One region of the Shewanella sp. NFH-SH190041 genome, then DNA from elsewhere that is predicted to be linked to it. Evidence: predicted binding sites of a transcription regulator. Region 1 holds the regulator's gene; the other holds the start of a gene.
What was found. The regulator LexA, encoded in region 1, represses DNA repair genes until DNA is damaged. The targets are predictions, from matches to a motif close to TACTGTATNNNNATACAGTA.
Positions count from the first base shown of each region.

Region 2: the regulator LexA is predicted to act here: its motif matches at 1,516-1,535, upstream of NFHSH190041_RS09085 (LexA family protein).

Region 1 is NZ_AP026070.1:370,345-373,545, forward strand. It holds partial or broken gene coxB (cytochrome c oxidase subunit II) at 1-274, opposite strand, end outside; gene NFHSH190041_RS01715 (cell division inhibitor SulA) at 618-1,121, opposite strand; gene lexA (transcriptional repressor LexA) at 1,118-1,741, opposite strand; gene plsB (glycerol-3-phosphate 1-O-acyltransferase PlsB) at 1,901-3,201, shown strand, end outside.
Region 2 is NZ_AP026070.1:2,056,041-2,059,241, forward strand. It holds gene NFHSH190041_RS09080 (endonuclease/exonuclease/phosphatase family protein) at 1-1,133, shown strand, start outside; gene NFHSH190041_RS09085 (LexA family protein) at 1,781-2,182, shown strand; gene NFHSH190041_RS09090 (Y-family DNA polymerase) at 2,182-3,201, shown strand, end outside.

The sequences.
Region 1 (3,201 bases):
TCACGAATGGAATCAAGGTCCAGATGATTTCAACTTTGGTACTTTCGTGAAATTGCGCCGGTACAGCGCCTTTAGATTTGCGATGTTTAATCATGGCATAGAACATCAGTCCAAATACCACGATACCGATAACACAGCAGATATAGAGGATGATCATGTGAAGGTCGTAGACCTGTTGACTGATTTCAGTCACACCCTTGGTCATATTCAGTGGCAATTCAGATGCCATTACGGGAGAACTTAACCCCGCTATCAAATACAGCAAATGCTTCAAAAGACATCTCCTCTGTCAATTGCAAATGCAACTACAAAGAAGAGCCACACAGTAATACTATGCTCTATGCAAACTCTTCAGTTCCCACAAAAAGCAACGATGACTGCAAGTGTATTGATGTGATTAACACAGTCTGACTGACATCAAACGGCACACTTATCGCTGGTGTTCATTATCGATTTATATGTCCAAGTGTCTGATTTTAGACGATGCAAAACAAATGCGGCTAAAAATGCAACACCATGAAGTTACATTACTTGCTGTTTAAAGTTTGATCAAGGTCAAGAATTATCTTTGATATAGCGGGTACAGCCCCGAAAGTTGGGGCTGATAAATAAATCAACTAATGTACAGCGGGTAAGTTAGTGGCCGGTAATAAAGGTAAACAGTAGTTATTTTCTACTTCTTCGTGTTTGTGAACACTTACATTTTCAATCAGCCATCCTGTTGCTCGAGCACTCTTAGCCACAAGCTGGAGTCGGCGGTTATCTCTGTCATCCAAAGGTGTCGACCAAGTGACTACAGCACTGGACGTACCACTGGTCAGGGCTTTTTCCATGGCCCATAACGCCTCAACTTCGTCTCTTGCACGCACCAGTAACACCCGGTCCATACGCACTTCGGCATTGGCAAGAACCTGTTTGTAGCCAATATTGGGCGCATTAATCAGCACAATCCAACGCCCCTGCTGGCTGAGTTGTGCCAGTACAGCTGCGTGAGCCCGCAGTTCATTAAGGCCATGATCCCTGGATTTTAATGTGTGAATCACTTCTGCTGGTGTTTTGCTGAAAGCCGGGTTTTTCCATAGCCCCGGATGCCTAGGCGCTACGCCCAATACTTTTTTCATAGCCAGTCCCCGTTGCGGATTACCCCAACAGCCAGACCTTCGATGGTTAAATGCTGATAGCGCAGATCCACTTTAATAGGTGCGTAATTTTCATTTTCTGCATGGAGGTAGACGAGTTCACCTTGTTTTTCGAAGCGTTTTACCGTGACATCATCTTCAACGCGAGCAACAACAACTTGGCCATTTCTGGCTTCTTGCATTTTGTGCACTGCCAGCAAATCACCTTCCAGAATACCGATATTCTTCATGCTGTCGCCCCGTACCCGAAGCAGAAAATCTGCTGATGGTCGGAACATTGCGGGATCGACTTGGTAATACTGTTCGACATGTTCTTGGGCCAGGATAGGTTCCCCGGCAGCAACTTGGCCGATTAATGGCAAACCTGCATCGTCATCATTACTACTTTCTTCCTGGATTAGGCGGATACCACGGGACGTGCCGGGCATAATTTCAATACAGCCTTTTCTGGCCAGGGCTTTGAGGTGTTCTTCTGCGGCATTGGCACTTTTAAAGCCTAATCTGGCAGCAATTTCAGCCCGGGTTGGCGGCATGCCAGTATCCTGGATATTTCGTTTAATCAGCTCAAGAATTTCTGCTTGGCGTGGCGTCAGCGGTCTCATGTTGTTCCCTGTCTTTTCATACAGTAACTGTTAGTATATACAGTATTTTAACCAGTGCAAGTATTAACCAATAGGGCAGATTTTGGCAGTAATAGCGCAAGGTGTTGTATGTCTGATATTCTATGCCGCAATTCGATGTGAAGCAGATTGCTATAAATAATGTCAAAACATGACTCTTTGGGGTTTAAGGCCCTGCGATGGATTCAGAAAAAGCTGGTACACACCATTACGGTACCGCAGGATCCGTTCGCTGATCTTAATTTGGATGCCAATCGGCCCATGGTGTATGTCCTAAAAACGGAATCGTTAAGTGACATCAATGTATTAAGAGAAACCTGTCTTAAGTTGGGTTTGCCTTCCCCAGATGAACCGTTATTACTGAAGGGGCAGCAAGTGCCGCGTCTGGTCTGTTTAGAAGGGGCGCAGCCCTTGTTTGGACAGCGTTGCGGCGATGAAGAGTTCCTTCAATCATTTACCCGCCTGTTAACTATGCATCAGCAGGATGAAGAGTTAGATGTACAGTTGGTGCCTGTCAGTCTGTTTTGGGGGCGTACACCAGGTAAAGATGATGACACCATGAAAGCCGCGGTGTTGGAGCGTGAAGATCCTAGTTGGTTGCGTAAAAGTTTGATGATCTTGTTCCTGGGTCGACATAACTTTATCCAGTTCTCTAATGCGGTTTCTCTGCGTTATATGGCCGATGAACACGGCACAGATCATTCCATCGCCCACAAATTGGCCCGAGTAGCTCGGGTGCATTTCCGTCGGCAGCGTAAGGTGATGACAGGGCCTGCCCTGCCAAACCGTCAGGCGTTATTCCACTCCTTACTTAATTCGGACTCAGTGAAACGGGCGATAGCAGAAGAAGCTATTAGTAAAAAGATCCCGGAAAGCGAAGCCCGTGATAAGGCCATGGAGTATATGGATGAGATTGCAGCAGATTATTCTGACAGTCTGATCCGGATCGCTGAGCGGTTATTGACCTGGCTATGGAACAAGTTATATAGCGGCATCAATATTAAAGGTGCTGAGCAGATCCGCCAATTACACCATGATGGCCATGAAATTGTGTATGTGCCTTGCCACCGCAGCCATATGGATTATTTGTTGCTGTCTTACATTCTTTATTTCCAAGGAATGGTGCCACCGCATATTGCCGCCGGGATCAACCTGAATTTCTGGCCCGCAGGGCCGCTGTTCCGTCGGGGCGGTGCATTCTTTATCCGTCGCAGTTTTAACGGTAATAAACTTTACACTGCGGTGTTCCGCGAGTATCTGGATCAACTGTTCGCTAAAGGTTATTCGGTGGAATATTTCACTGAAGGTGGCCGTTCCCGCACAGGTCGTTTACTGGTACCCAAAACCGGTATGTTGGCCATGACAGTAAACAGCGTACTGCGTGGTATTGAGCGCCCGGTAACCTTGGTGCCAGTTTATCTGGGGTATGACCATGTTATGGA
Region 2 (3,201 bases), 1.7 Mb from region 1:
TGAAGGTGATTCAGATCCGCAATGTTGCCGCGATTATTCAGCATCAGCGTCCAGCCATTTTGATGATGAGTGAATTCAATAATGATGGCACCGGGCAGGACTTAACTGCACTGACTGATTTTAAGGCTAACTATCTGGCAATTGCCCAGAGCCTGAATAGTATTGATGGCGGTGAATTGCAAAAGCCAATTCATTTCCCACATATGGCCAGTTTTGCCACCAATACAGGCTTAGCCAGTGGTATGGATCTGGATAATGACGGCAAAACTGATGGGCCGGGTGATGCCTGGGGCTTTGGTCAATACCATGGGCAATATGCATTTGGCCTGTTATCACGTTATCCGATTAATCATGAAAAAATTCGTACCTTCCAGCAGTTTAAGTGGAAGGATATGCCGGGTGCGACCAATGTTGCGGTGAATTGTAAGGAAGGCAACACAGCGGCATGGTGCGCTGAGCCATTTTGGTACAGCGATGCTGAATGGGCAGCTTTGCCTTTATCGTCAAAAAATCATGTTGATGTCCCCGTGACAGTGTCTTTGCAGGATAAAGAGCAGACCATACATCTGTTGATGTCTCATCCGACTCCGCCAGTATTTGATAAAGGTGATGAGGCGCCCTATAACGTGGCAAAGAATGCCGCAGAGATTGGTTTTTGGGTTGATTATATTGCCGGTAAAGATTACATGACAGATGACGCCGGCGGTAAAGGTGGATTGGCACCGGACAGCCAGTTTGTAGTGATGGGGGATTTGAACGCAGACCCTGAAAATGGTGATGGCGATCTTACAACGATTAATGCATTACTACGCCATAACAATGTCAATCATCTAGTGACGACAGGATCATTTGCGCCAAGTAGCAATGGCGCTGAGGAATGCCTGGCGAATGGTGACTGCAAACAAAGTCTTGCTGATACACCTTATCCGCGATTAATTACCAGTACTTTCGGCTTACGGGTTGATCATGTGGTGCCATCTGCAGGATTACATACGATTGATGCAGGGGTTTTCTGGCCTGCTAGTAATGAAGCAGGTTATTTATTGATGAATGATAAGCGAGTGGGGAAATATGGTAATGGCAAAGATATTTCATCTGATCATCGGATGGTGTGGATAGATATCGAATTATAATGTTCGCTTTCGCTTAATCGCATTTGACGTGAATATGCTACTGGTATAGCGATAGCAAAACTTATGCGAGGGGTATCATTCACAGCATATTACTGTGGTAAGTGATCCTTTGTAATAAAAACCCGGCTAATGCCGGGTTTTTTGTATCTGGCTTTCAGCGTTTTTTTGCGCACAGGATGTGGGTAACGAGTTCCCGCAGGGGTTCGCCAATTGTTACCGGAGAGGAACCTTGTTTAAAAATACCAAGCAAATATATATGTTAGGCAAGTTCGTTTGATATGATTTTATAAACAGCCACCGAGCATTATGCCGGGTCTTGATGTTTACGCGCTTACGATAACCATTTATAGCAAGCTATACAGTCACCTTTGGTATCATCAATAACTGTATATATATACAGTTGTCATTCGGTTTCTTGTTGGCAGAGAACATAACAGTCGATATCTGCCCGTATTTTCAACTAAATGGGCGAAATTAGCACAACCACATCTTTGGAAGTATAAAAAATGGGCTAGATCATCTTGGGTAGTCAGGCTAAGATATATGTATAAATATACAGTATTGTAGGCATGTGCTAAGAAGAGGGTGGTCGCTAATGATGTTCAAGCAAATAATAAATCCACATGGTTTAGGCGATAGGTGAAGAGATGCAGGTCATTCCTTTAGCGGCTAGCGCGGGCATTTCTGGGTTTGCCTCTCCAGCGGCAGAGTATTTACAGTCACCATTAAGCTTGGATGCATTGCTAATTTTGCACCCCAGTGCAACCTTTATTGGCCGAGCGGCTGGAGACTCTATGCAAGGGGTCGGTATTTTCAGTGGCGATATTTTGATTGTGGATCGGCATGTTGTCGTGCAGTCACAGGATGTCATTGTTGCCAATCTTAACGGCGAGTTTATCTGTAAAATTCTCGATAAGCCCCGCCGGCAATTGTGCTCGGCCAATACGGAGTTTCACACTGTCACGATTAATGAATGGGATGATTTTAGTATTGAGGGGGTTGTGGTTCATTCTATCCGCTTACATCGTCCCTGCGGGTTATTGCCATAATGTTTGCCCTGGTGGATGCCAATGCTTTTTATGCCGCTTGCGAAGTGGTGTTTCGGCCAGAGTGGCGTCATCGACCAGTGGTGGTGTTGTCTAATAATGATGGCTGTGTGGTGGCATTAAACCGAGTGGCAAAAGCTGCCGGTATCGAAAAATTCAAACCCTTTTTTATGGTACAGGCGCAATGCCGTCGGGTGGGGGCGATTGTTTGTTCCAGTAACTATGAACTGTACGGTGACTTGTCAGCCAAAATGATGACCGTGATTGGTCGGTTCGCCCCGCAGCAATATATCTATTCAATTGATGAAACCTTTTTGGCGCTGCAGCACTGTTTGGAGGCGGCAGCGGATTGGTCGGCGTATGCCCAAAATATTCGGAAGGCCGTATGGAAAGAGTGCCGATTACCGGTATGCGTAGGGCTAGGGCCTACCTTGACACTGGCAAAGTTAGCCAATCATGCAGCAAAAAATCTACCCGGTTACGCAGGTGTTTGTGTTCTGGATACGGTTGCCGCGAGGCAGAAGGTATTACTAGCAAGCGCCGTGGGTGATGTTTGGGGGATAGGCCGGCGATTGACCGTTAAATTACAACAAATGGGGATAGAAAATGCCGCCCAATTAGCGGCGATGCCAGCGAAACTGGCGCGGCAACAATTCAGTATTGAGTTAGAGCGTATCGTATTGGATTTAAATGGTATTGTGGCAAAAAACTGGTCAGCAATTCCAACGGTGCAACAACAAATTTTCTCTACCCGCTCTATGGGCGAGCGTATTACCGATGTGGTGTCATTGCAACAGGCATTAAGTAAGCATGCTGCGATTGCAGCGCAAAAGGCAAGGGGGCAGGAGATGATGTGTAAAACGCTGCAATGTTTTGTGGCGAATTCGCCCCATGATCCCCAGTTTTTCCACGCCCGACGTTTTTATCATTTTCCGGTGGCGTGCAATGATACCAGAGTGATTTCATCTATTGTGAGTCATTTGGCGCAGGAGATGTTTCGCCCGGATATTGGCTTTTACAAA